DNA from 3 places in the Bradyrhizobium daqingense genome. Region 1 is predicted to be linked to each of the others. Evidence: riboswitches for the same ligand, from Rfam matches in the RefSeq annotation. Region 1 holds a riboswitch; each other region holds the start of a gene.
What was found. Region 1 has a riboswitch for cobalamin ahead of LPJ38_RS19185 (energy-coupling factor ABC transporter permease). Riboswitches for the same ligand answer to the same signal wherever they lie in the genome.

Region 1 (4,041 bases):
TGTTGCCGATGCCCATCTCGCCGAAGATCAGGAGATCAGGCTGATTGGCGGCTGCGCGCGCAACGGCGCGCTGGCCTGCCTCGAACGCGAATGCCAGCTCCGCCGGTTCGAGCGCAGCTTCGGCACTGAAGTCGCGCGTCCCGGCGCGCGGCTTGTCCGTGACGATGCCCGCCATCTCCCCTTGCGCCAGCGTGCCGGCGTCGACTACCTCCAGGCTGGAGCCGAGCTCGCGCGCCAGCACCGAAATCGCGGCGCCCCCGGAGGCGAAATTCGCCATCATCGCGATGGTCACTTCCTGCGGATAGGCCGAGACGCCCTGCGCGACGATGCCGTGATCGCCGGCGAAGACGATGATCGGCACGCACGCGGCGCGCGGTTGCTCCGTTGCCTGCAGGCCCGCAAGCTCGATGGCGAGCTGCTCCAGCCGTCCGAGCGCGCCGGTCGGCTTCGTCAGTTGCGCCTGCCGCACGACTGCCGCCTCGCGAGGAGCCGCGGAGATTTCGGGGCACTGCCGGTAGACCCATTCGGGGAGCATGCTGCCTCGCTTACGTCAGGCGCTTGAGAACGTAGCTGTCCATGATCCAGCCATGCCGCTCGCGCGCTTCCTGCCGCATCGCGACGATACGCGGACCGGCGTCGGCCAGCGCGCCGGACAAGATGATCTGATCCTGCATGCCGAGATAGGCGCCCCACCAGATGTGAAGACCGGCCGGATCGAGCGACTGAAACGCCGTGCCGCCATCGAGCATCACCACCACGGTATCGACGCCTTGCGGCCAACCGCCTTCGCGTAGGCGGCGCCCGGTCGTCACCAGGAACGGCTCGCCGATGTCGTTGAGCGGCAGCGCATGCGCCGCGCACAATGCCTGGATCGAGGTGATGCCGGGCACGACCTCGATATCGGGCAATGGGTCGAGCCGGCGCGCAATCCGCAGCGAGGAATCATAGAGAGAAGGATCGCCCCAGATCAGCAACGCGACCTTGCCATCGCCTTCGAGATGATCCGCGATCGTCTGCGACCAGGTCGCGGCGACCGCATCGTGCCAATCGTCCACGCCTTTGCGATAATCCACCTCGCTTGCGTCGCGCACGGGAAGATCGAACTCGGCAATCCGCGTGCGCGCGCTGGTGAGCACGTCCGCGCAGATCGTCCGCCGCAGATCCGCAAGATCGGATTTCGCCGTCCCCTTGCGCGGGATCAGGACGAGATCGGCCGCGTTGATGGCAGCGATTGCGGCGCGCGTGAGCTGCGCGGGATCGCCGCAACCGATGCCTATCAGGGAGAGCGCGAGCATGACGAGCGCAAAGGGCGGCCGCACCGGCCACCCTCCGCTGATCTCTTACGCCGCGTTGTGCAGGCGCGGCGTGACGAGGCCGGGCGCAGTGACGCCACGCACGGACTTCGCCAGGGCCAGCACAGCAAGATCGGCCAGCGGCTCGATCACGATGACCAGCGCATAGGAGGCCGCGAAGGTCGCGATGCTGGCGAGGTTGGTCATGGCGAAGCCTGAGCCGTAGAGCGCCCAGAACGCCACCCAGGCGACAACACCCGCTTGATAGGTGGTCGAAAGCGCCAGCGCCTGACCGTATTTCAAATCGACATAGGCGGTGTTGCGCGGAATGATGCGCGAGGCGATGGCCTGGATCGCGAACAGCGGCACCAGCAGCGTGGTGACGTTCATGCCGTATTGCGGCAGGTCCACCGGCTCGAACAGCAGGCCCTGAAGCAGCAGTCCGAAGGCGAGACCGAAGGCGGCAGGCGCCGCGCCGAACAGAAGAAACAAGGTCGAGCCGAGGATGAAGTGCACTTCCGATACCCCGACCGGGAAGTGCGGCAGGATCTCGAAGAAGACGAACACGAGGGCCGTGGTGGCCAGCGTGCGCGCGGCGAACGAGCCAATGCCCTGCTCGCGCACGGTTTCGACCGCAAGCTTCAAGGCGACGCCGCCTGCGGCGATGCCGGTTGCGTAACTCAGCACGAGCTTGGCGCCCGTCACCAATCCTGGTTCGATATGCATGGCTCAGATCCTTCCTGCCGTCACACCCGACGGCCTTGGCCTCAAAACATGCACGGCCGGTCTCCCGGCTCGCGGTTCACTGGGGTTCTCCGGCCTTCCCGTGCCTTGCGGCCCAGGGGCTGATCGGAGCCCCTCACCGCTTACAGTCGCGGGGGCGGCTGGGGTTTTGGACGCCGCAACTGGGTCCGCCCATCCCCATTCCCGATTATGCTCCGGCGCTTTGCGCCGCGTCGAGCACCATGCCCCTCCTCTGTGCCCCTTTCGCAGAGCCTGCGTCAAGGCCTGAAGGGTTGCCATCATGACCGATCATCCCCCGCGAGCGCCCCGAACAGGATGACGGCAGCCGTGGAAGCGGCGCCGCCGCGCGCAAGCTGCTCGGCCAGCTCGGCAATGGTGGTGCGCACCAGCCGCTCGTCGGAACGGCCAAGCGATTCCGCGAACAGCGCCGGCGTATCCGCAGCGAGGCCGTGTTCGATCAATCTTGCGGCAAGCGCCGGAAAGGTGCGCCGGCCCATATAGACCACGGTGGTCGCCTCCGGATCCGCCAATGCCGCCCAATTCAGGTTCGGCGGCAGCTCGCCGGTGACGTCCGCTCCAGTCAAGAACTGGACCCGCCGCGAGGTGTGGCGCCGGGTGAGGGGGATGCCGGCTTGCGCGGCAGCGACGCAAGCGGATGTGACGCCGGGAATGATCTCGTAGCCGATGCCGGCCTCGCGCAACGTCTCCAGCTCCTCCTCGAGCCGGCCGAAAATGCCGGCATCGCCGGACTTCAGCCGCACCACGCGCGCGCCTGTTACGGCATAGTCGACCAAAAGGCGGTTGACGTGGTGCTGCTTGGTCGAGGGCCGTCCGGCCCGCTTCCCCACCGCGACGAGATTGGCGCCCGGCCGGGCGAGATCGAGGATCGCGCCGGAGGCGAGATCGTCATAGAGCACGACATCGGCCTCGCGCAGCCGCGCCGCGCCCTTCACCGTGAGCAGTTCGGGATCGCCGGGGCCGGCGGAGACGAAGGAGACAAACCCGCTCACCGGTCCTCCGAGATCAGATGGAAGAACGTGCCGGTGGCGTGGCCTCGCCGCGAGCCGGTCTCGGCGATGACAGCGCCCGTTGCATCGTGGACGACTGCCAGTGGCGTGTCGGGCTGTGCCAGGATGGTCGAATAGTGGAACTCATGCCCGCGCAAACGCGCGCCGGCCTGATGTCCCGGCATCGGCGCAGCCAGTTCGGCAAGACGATAGCCCAGATGCATGCGGCGCTTGGCAAAGCTGGTCTCCAGACCGAGGAGCCCCGCCATCTCATGGCTGATACCGTCGGCATCGGTCAATGCAGCCCCCAGCACCATATAGCCTCCGCATTCGCCATGCACCGGCCGCGTCTCGGCGAAGGAGCGCAGGCTGCTGCGAAAGCGTGCATTGGCTGCGATCCTGCCGGCATGAAGCTCGGGATAGCCGCCGGGCAGCCAGCAGACGTCGGCGCTCGCGTCGGGCGCTTCATCGGCTAGCGGCGAGAACGGCACGATCTCGGCGCCGGCCGCGCGCCAGGCTTCCAGCATGTGCGGATAGACGAAGGAGAATGCCGCATCGCGGGCGAGCGCAATGCGCTGACCCGGCGGCGTCACGTTCAGGCCGTTCGCAGCAGGTTGCGGTGACCAACCCGCTGCGGCTCGCAGCACCGCATCGAGATCGACATGCTCGGCGACGAAGCGTGCGGCCTCGTCGATCAGCTTGCCGATTTCGGCCTGCTCCTCGGCCTGCACGAGGCCGAGATGCCGCTTCGGCAGGCTGATCTCGGCATGGCGCGGCAGTGCGCCGAACACGGCGATGCCTGAATCGTTCAGCGCCCGCCGCACGAGATCCTCGTGACGCGGACTGGCGACGCGGTTGAGCACGACGCCGGCAAGGCGCACGCCCTTGCGGTAGTCGCGAAGGCCGGCAGCGATCGCCGCCGCAGTCTGCGCCTGACCGGAAGGATCAATCACCAATACAACGGGCCAGCCCAGCATCTCAGCAATGTCTGCGGTGGC
Region 2 (4,041 bases), 3.9 Mb from region 1:
TTCGCAACGGACGTGCCTCATAAATCAGATGCGCGCTTTTTGCCTTGAATATGGGATCGCTACTCGACTCGGGAAGCGTCCGAGGGAGGGTGTTTCCTCCCTTCGGCCATCACCTTATCCGTTGACCGTCGGCTACTTTTCTGACTCAATCAAGCCGTTTATGGACCGGTCTTAACAACCTCGGGGGCGGCATGGATTCGATCCTTCGCGTTCTGATGCCCTTCTTCGGGCCGAAGAACTATTCTGAGATGCTCTAGAAGAACGCTTTGGCGGATTTCTGGCTGACCTTAGCCTGCTCGTTCCTGGTGAGGTACGATCCTTGGATTAACGGTCTTTTCTTGCGAGTTGAGCATCTGCCCGGCGTCAAGGAATTCGCCACGGCTATTAAAGCTCCTGAGGTGAACGTGGGCGGCTTCGCGCTTGCTTTGCTGGTGCTCATCTTCAGCAGGGTCACCCGATTCCATGATCGGATTTCGGACATATTTAAGATCAGGGCGAGGTTCGACCGCGCTAACATCCTTCTCCCTCTGGCTGTCATGTCGGGTGCGCAGATGTCGGCCCGTCAGGTGGCAAATCTCAAACGCGACCGCCATCCCCTCGTGAGAGCGACGTTCTACAAATACGCGTCCAGCCGAAGCGAACATCCGCTCGTCGACAAGCACGACATCGAAAGCGCATTGGAGGCTTGGCACATATTGGGTTGCCTTGGAGTGGCTCTTCATACTCACAGGCTTCGCGGTCTTATCCGCCTTCGCCAGGGCAGCTTGGTTTCTGATCATTTTTTGGACCGCCTCGATGGCCGCGCTTCTATTTATGCATCTTCGGTATGGATTGCTGGAACGAAGGGCGGATCCCCAGATCCAACAGATAGCCGGGAATGCCGAGGCAAGTGCAGGCAACCGCCAAGCATTCACAGAGGCGGCCATCTGATGTGGTACAAGATCGGGAAGGATATCATCGTCCGGAGCGAAAACGCAGCCAAGCCGGAAACACAGAGTTGGGCCTATCTTAAGAAGCTGATCTCGCGTCTCGAGCCAATTCATTCCAGCTTCGACTTTGGCTGCGGCAAACTGCGTTACGAACGGGCAATAGCCAAAACCACCGGCGAACTTGCGTTGGTGGATTCGGAAGTGCAGCTTTCAAGGGGTCAAATGATCCGCGGTCGTTCGACCACCATCCGCGATTACGTCGGCAAATCAAATCACGTCCACGCCCTCACCGTGGGTCAGTTTGCCTCCCATGACCGGAGATACGACCGCGGCTTCTGCATAAACGTTCTTTCTGTGATCCCATCGGCAAGCGTGAGACTTGGCATCGTTCAACTGATGAGAGCTAAGCTAAAGCCAAACGGCACTTGCTTGTTTGTGACGCTCTATCGCAATTCTGATTTTACAAGGATGCAGAATCTCCCGAATTGTCAACCATACGGCAACGGCTTCCTCATGGACTCGCTTAGGGGCCATTCCTTCTACGGCCTCATCCCGCCGGACGATCTCGCCGGATTGGTTAAGCGTGCAGGCTTCTCGGTCGAGTCGATCGTGCTGGATGAAGGCTCCGCATACCTGTGGGCCCGAACTCCGGACGGGCGACCTGGACCGATCAATTTCGAAATCCGTGAAACTGCGGAGAACTTTCAGATTCGATCTCAGCCAAGCGTGAGCAACCGCAGCTCGGCAAGGTAGACCAGGCCGGCAGAGACGGCGCTTGGATCCTGAGCAGCAGCCGCGGGGGCTCAAGTCACATCGACGACCTGTCCCGCTTAGGTTCGTCTGCTTCCGATAGTCGGCGATCTGCTGTCTGTAGTGGCCGATGCTCGGCGCATCCGGAGCCACGTCGCTCTTCCAATCGACGACCGCGTCGATGGCGCCGGCCTCGTCGAACGCGATCGCGTCAACCTGTCCGGAGAGCAGGACCTTGCCGCCTTCGTGAGTCTGGCTTCCGAACAACGGGAGCTCGGGGGCGAGACGCGGTCGCGGCGTCACGACGTCCGGAAGAGCGAGCGTCCGCAGCACCGTGGCGGTCAGTTCGACGGCGCTGATGCCCATCTTCGGATCCTCCGCCGGTTCGTGCCCCATCTGCCGGATCAGTTCCGCAGCCCGCGTTTCAAGTCCGCCCTGGCGTCGCAGGCTTCTCCGGTCAGCACCTCCTCGATTAGCTTGTGAAGGATGGTGCCACGCGTCGAACTTCTGAGAACGGCAGCAGGCTCCGCAGCGCCGGTTTCCGGAATTTCCCCGCTTTCGATCTTCGCTTCTGGCTCGTCCACCTGATCAAGTTCGCTCCGGCTCGGGCGACGCCAGATCACGGTCTTGCGCACATCGAAGATAGCGGTCGCCTCGGCGGCGAAGGTCTCGCGGGTCTGCCCGTTCTCTAGCGGCGTGACGTTCCTTTCCTTCGCGGTGCCGACGTCGTTCGGGTTGATCGCCGGGAGACCAGCCAGGCCCAAATCGACGAGCTTTGCCCAGCACTTGTCCGACAGGTCGGCGGAGTGCCTAGGCAGGATCAGCAGGTCGCGCGCCCGGGTCGCGGCCACGTACCAGAGGCGTACGCGCTCGCGCCGCTGCTGCTGCCGCGGTGACGGTGTTGCCCCACGGATTGGCCGAGGAGACAATCACGGATTGAGCAGTTGCGGAGGCTGTGCGGACGCCGATCCCGCTGCGGCGATCGAGGCCAGCACGATTCCTAGCGTCAATGCTGACCCGGACAGCCAGCGCTGTTTGAGCAGGATTGAAGTTGACGCCGAAACTCGCGCCGGCACGGCTACTACGTTTGAAATGAAAACGGTGATGACCACGGGCGAAACAAAAAGCCGTCACGCACATTCGCCGTGAGCGGCAGCCGTTCGCCCCGAATGCGGCAGATCTCGATCGGCTTTGCAACGTCTTGGAGCACCCCGCCCCTGCGTCAGTCCATGACCACGACCGGCAGCAAGGTTTCCTGGCTCGCGGGTTGACGCCTCCGACCACCTTCCCAGGTTCGAACGAACGAACCCAATGGCCCAACTGTCGTCGGCTCGCCGCTTACAGTTGCGGGGGCAGCTTCGGCCTTGTCCGTGAGGACGCACCGTATTCCCTTGATACGCCTTTCGGCGCTACCGATAACCAGACTGAAGGCCCCTCATAACCGAGTCAAGCAAGGGGCGTGAATCGAGTGCTGAGTGACACAACATGTGACAGTTTAGCCCGTCCTATTCGTGAGAGTGCGTTTTTCTAGTCCGATTGATGTGGCCGCACATCTGCTCTGACGAGGCGCACAGGATTGCCTTCGGCTTTTCACCGCCTGACGACCCGTACTTTGCAACGCGCTTGAGGGATAAGTTGGGCGAACGGGGGGCGGACGCCCCGCCGGTCAAGGACTGAGCGGCAGCAGCGCGCCGGGCAAGCCGCGGATCAGGTCGGCTTCGGGACATGCCGCGGCGAACGCAAGGCGAATGCGGCTCGTGGTCTCGACCACACGGGCAGCGAGTTTCAAGAGACTCCGCCTCGACGGCATTTGCGATGTTCGTTTCGATCTTCTCTAGCAAGATCGACCTGATCTGAGGATCGAGGGGCGACTCCGACGTCGAAAGCCCAGCCAAATGTCCCAGCTCTTTGATGCGGCCGTGATGGCCGGCTCGGGTGCCGTTTACATGTCTCAACCGTTCGCACAGTGTATCGAAGCCGGCTTGTCCGCCTATGATCGCCCTGCCTGTCGTGCTGAGCATGTCCGGTGTTAGCCCTGCGAGGTACTTCACGCTGACCCTGAACCGCGCGTCGCGATCTGCAAGGCAGAACGCCATTGCGACGATGGCGTCGAACAGCGCGGAATTCGAGAGGTCATGGTACTCCGCGGGGAGAAGCTTGCGCGCAGCCTGCTTACGGCTAGGGTCAGGGTGAACGAGACCAACCACGAAGTCGAAGGCTTCTTCGTCGGGAATCTCGACGAGAGATTGCTCGAAATCGCGCAAGTCGACGGTCGGAAGGAGCAGATGCGCCAACAGCTTCAGGCCGAACGGCAGCAATTGCTCCAGCAACTTGCTGGATCGGCGGGAGATGTCCGGCGCGC
Region 3 (4,041 bases), 2.5 Mb from region 1:
CGTGCGCGGATCGGCGCGCGATAGATCGATCACTGACATGCGAGGCACTCCTCATAGTCGGTGCGCTGCCGCGCCGGCTGCTGCGTCGGCGTTGCATCCCCGGCAATCTTGCCGGCGAACGCCGCGCGCGAGATCGACTTTGATCGACAGTAGTAGAGGCTCTTCACCCCACGCTTCCACGCCGTCCAGTGCAGCATGTGGAGGTCCCACTTATCGACGTCGGCCGGCAGATAGAGGTTGATCGACTGGCTCTGGCAAATCAACGCGGCGCGGTCGGCGGCAAGCTCGACGATCCAGCGCTGGTCGATCTCGAAGGCGGTGCGAAAGATCGCTTTCTCGTGCTCCGACAGGACGTCGAGATGGGCGACCGATCCGTCGTGCGCGATGATCGACTCCCAGGTCGCCGAGGTGTCGGCGCCTTTCGCGGCCAGCACCTTAGCGAGGTGCGGATTGCGCACCGAGATGGCGCCGGATAGCGTCTTGTGGGTGTAGATGTTGGCCGGGATCGGCTCAGTGCAGGCGCTGGTGCCCCCGCAGATGATGCTGATCGAGGCGGTCGGCGCGATTGCGATCTTGTGGCTGAAGCGCGCCATCACGCCGCGTTCCAGGGCATCCGGGCACGGGCCACGCTCGCGAGCGAGCGCCACGGATGCGGCGTCGGCTTCGCGACGGAGTTTTCGGAACATGTTCAGATTGAATGACTTGGCCAAGGTACCCTCCATTGGAATGCCCTTGGCCTGGAGAAACGAGTGGAAGCCCATGACGCCGAGGCCAACGGAGCGCTCGCGCAGGGCGGCGTAGCGGGCACGCTTCATTCCGTCCGGCGCCACCGTGATGAAGTGCGTGAGCACGTTGTCTAGGAAGCGCATGACGTCCTCTATGAAGCCGGGCTCCTCATTCCACTGGTCCCAGGTCTCGAGGTTGAGCGACGACAGGCAGCAAACCGCGGTGCGCTCCTCGCCGCGATGATCGATGCCGGTCGACAGGGTAATCTCGCTGCACAGGTTGGAGGTCGAGACCTCGAGGCCGAGCTCGCGCTGGTGCTTGGGGAGCGCACGGTTCACGGTGTCGATGAACAAGAGATAAGGCTCGCCGGTCTGCAGCCGGTTCTCAAGGATGCGTTGCCACAGCTGGCGGGCGTCGATCTCGCGGACGACCTCGTTAGTCTTCGGGCTGCGCAGAGCGAATGCGGTGCCGGCGCCCACGGCACACATGAACTCGTCGGTGACGTTGATGCCGTGATGTAGGTTGAGGCTCTTGCGGTTGAAGTCACCAGACGCCTTGCGGATCTCGAGGAACTCCTCGATCTCGGGATGGTGGATATCGAGATAGACCGCCGCCGAGCCGCGCCGCAACGAGCCCTGGCTGATCGCCAGCGTGAGGCCGTCCGTGACGTGGATGAACGGGATGATGCCCGAGGTGACGCCGCCCCTCGCCTTCTCGCCGATTGAGCGAACATTACCCCAGTAGGTGCCGATGCCGCCGCCATTGGAAGCAAGCCAGACGTTCTCGTTCCAGGTGCCGACGATGCCTTCGAGCGAGTCCGACACTGAGTTAAGGAAGCACGAGATCGGAAGGCCGCGCGTCGTGCCGCCGTTGGAGAGCACCGGTGTGGCCGGCATGAACCACAGCCGAGACATCGCATCATATAGACGTTGGGCATGCGCAACATTGTCCGCGAAGGCGCAAGACACTCGGGCGAACATGTCCTGGAGGCCTTCGCCGGCGAGCAGATAGCGGTCGGTCAGCGTCAGCCTACCAAACGAGGTCAGCAGGTCGTCGCGCGACCGATCGAGCGAAAGGTCAGACGGAGTTGGCGATCGCGCGGGGGGCCTCGGCAGGGGAGCCGGCAATGCTGGGGGCTGCACAAGACACAGTTCAGGTGTGGTAGGCTTTGCCTGCGCTGAGGGCTGCCGCACACTCGGCAGCTCAATGAGATGACCATACTGATCGAAATCGTAAGACGCCGACATCGGCAACCCCGTGATATTTGGGGGCTGGGACCGTGCGGACGACTTGCGAGGGGACCGGGCAAATGTCCCCGGCTGCAAGCGACCCACCGGGCACCCCGCCCGAGGACATGGGTTCTGTCGCGGTAGGTTTCCTGGCTCGCGGGTCGCTGCGGCTGTCGGCCTTCCCAGCGCTGTCGCGCTAATGCCTCGGAATAGCCGCTGCCGACACAATGGGTTCCCCCCTAACACCGTGCCACCATATATGCGAATTTAAAACCACTACGACACCACATATAGAAGCCTTTGCCCAGACTCGTCAAGACGGCACAGTCAAGTTAACCAGTTGGAGCAGCCCCGAGGTCGAGGTTCGAAATTCGCCGAGCGCCTGTCCTGAGAGCCTCACTCAAAAAACATAGATGTCTCAAGGCCTGGCCAATCGGCGAGTTAGGAGCCTCAGATGGGCGACGAGCGGCCAGGCGAGCTCGGTAGCGGCGGAACCTTCGAAGTCTTTGCAGAGATGCCCACATCTGCCGAGCCACGCAAAGGTGCGCTCGACGACCCAGCGCCTGCGATCGGCCAAGATGTGCTCAAACCTTTGGAAGTGGCGTCGCAAATTCTCCAACAGGGGAACAGCAACCCTGGACATCCTGAATGTTGGCATCGATCGGTTCGCGGTCCGCGAATTGAGTTGGGCCGGATCGGGTTTCGGTAGCCATACGCGTCTCGCCATTCATCGCTTTCTGTGGCCTTAGGGTCTGTACCTAAATAGCGCCACGTGATTCTCTTGCCTACGTGTTGATTCGGGGGCGAGAGAATGCGCGCTGGTTTGTTTTGGCTGAACGACAGGCAATGGGCGCGTATCGAACCGCATCTGCCGAGGGGACTGACGGGGCCGGATCGGGACGACGACCGACGCATCGTCAGCGGCATCATTCACATGCTGCAATCGGGTGCACGATGGCGTGATTGTCCACGTGAATACGGCCCTTACACGACGATCTACAATCGCTTCAATCGCTGGGCCAAGCGAGGACGATGGTGCGCAATCTTCGAAGCGCTGGCCAAGCCTGGCGAAGACGGCGTCGTACTGTCGCTCGACTCGACCTCGATTAAAGCTCACCGGTGTGCCTCCGGCGGAAAAGGGGGGAGCACAATCAAGCAATCGGCCGCTCGCGCGGAGGCCGCACGACAAAAATCCATGCGCTGAGCGATCCGCTCTGCCGGCCGGTCGTCCTGCATCTGACTCCAGGCCAGGATGCCGATATCGCTGCGGCTCCCGATGTCCTGGCGCTCGCGCCACCCATGAGCGTGCTCCTCGCCGACAAAGGGTATGATGGCGACAAGCTTCGCGGCGAAATCATTCGTCGTGGCGCCAAGCCCGTAATCCCCAATAAATCTAACCGTGTCGTCATCCATCGCTTCAACAAACGCGCCTACAAAGGACGAAATGTCATCGAACGCTGCTTTTGCAGGCTCAAGGACTTCCGGCGCATCGCCACGCGATATGACAAGCTCGCCCGTAATTTTTTGGCCGCTGTTCATCTCGCCGCTCTCGTCGCATATTGGCTCAATTGAGTCTGGACCCTAGATCAAAAATTGTCTGGAGCCCGACCGCAAATCGATGCAGCCGCCCGTGGCAATATCCCAGCTTAGTGGATTTGACCCCGCCAGCTCTCACATCAGACGTGCCAACTTTGCCGAAGAGACGATTGGTATGCTTTTCGCAGGCCCGGCGAGCCGCCTCACGTGCTCAGTTGTCTGGCCGCGAACATAAGCCGTCCTGACCGAACGCGGTCATGTCAGGTTATTGGCAATCAATCCTAACGGGATGAGGCGGAGCTATGCTTGAGTCTGGGTGACGAGCCGATCCGGCGGCGCGGCCTTGCTGGGTCGGAATGAAGCCGTTCGCAACATTGGCGTGAGCGGCGGCGAAGAACCGTGTTGTATCTCACCAACGACCTTGAAGCCGTGACGTTGGTAAAAGGGAATGTTTTCAGGGTTCGAACTTTCGAGGTAGGCAACAATGCCGTCCTCATCGCATCGTTGAAGGGCGTAGTTCATCAGCAACGTGCCAAGCCCTTTTCCGACC

Region 2: linked by a shared signal. The riboswitch ahead of LPJ38_RS37545 (hypothetical protein) and the one ahead of LPJ38_RS19185 (energy-coupling factor ABC transporter permease) in region 1 are both predicted to bind cobalamin.
Region 3: linked by a shared signal. The riboswitch ahead of LPJ38_RS07180 (ribonucleoside-diphosphate reductase subunit alpha) and the one ahead of LPJ38_RS19185 (energy-coupling factor ABC transporter permease) in region 1 are both predicted to bind cobalamin.

Annotation. Positions count from the first base shown of each region.
Region 1 covers NZ_CP088014.1:4,051,527-4,055,567, reverse strand. Annotated here, with positions in the region: gene cobT (nicotinate-nucleotide--dimethylbenzimidazole phosphoribosyltransferase) at 1-535, opposite strand, end outside; gene cobF (precorrin-6A synthase (deacetylating)) at 546-1,295, opposite strand; gene LPJ38_RS19185 (energy-coupling factor ABC transporter permease) at 1,341-2,018, opposite strand; cobalamin riboswitch at 2,056-2,275, opposite strand; gene cobA (uroporphyrinogen-III C-methyltransferase) at 2,315-3,046, opposite strand; gene LPJ38_RS19175 (cobyrinic acid a,c-diamide synthase CobB) at 3,043-4,041, opposite strand, start outside.
Region 2 covers NZ_CP088014.1:7,926,633-7,930,673, reverse strand. Annotated here, with positions in the region: partial or broken gene LPJ38_RS37555 (IS110 family transposase) at 1-73, shown strand, start outside; gene LPJ38_RS37550 (class I SAM-dependent methyltransferase) at 267-1,682, shown strand; gene LPJ38_RS37545 (hypothetical protein) at 2,084-2,530, opposite strand; cobalamin riboswitch at 2,907-3,108, opposite strand; gene LPJ38_RS37540 (transposase) at 3,346-3,468, opposite strand; gene LPJ38_RS37535 (hypothetical protein) at 3,869-4,041, shown strand, end outside.
Region 3 covers NZ_CP088014.1:1,543,624-1,547,664, reverse strand. Annotated here, with positions in the region: gene LPJ38_RS07185 (ribonucleotide-diphosphate reductase subunit beta) at 1-39, opposite strand, end outside; gene LPJ38_RS07180 (ribonucleoside-diphosphate reductase subunit alpha) at 30-1,973, opposite strand; cobalamin riboswitch at 2,078-2,248, opposite strand; partial or broken gene LPJ38_RS07175 (transposase) at 2,374-2,520, opposite strand; one part of gene LPJ38_RS07170 (IS5 family transposase) at 2,767-3,106, shown strand; one part of gene LPJ38_RS07170 (IS5 family transposase) at 3,106-3,527, shown strand; gene LPJ38_RS07165 (GNAT family N-acetyltransferase) at 3,792-4,041, opposite strand, start outside.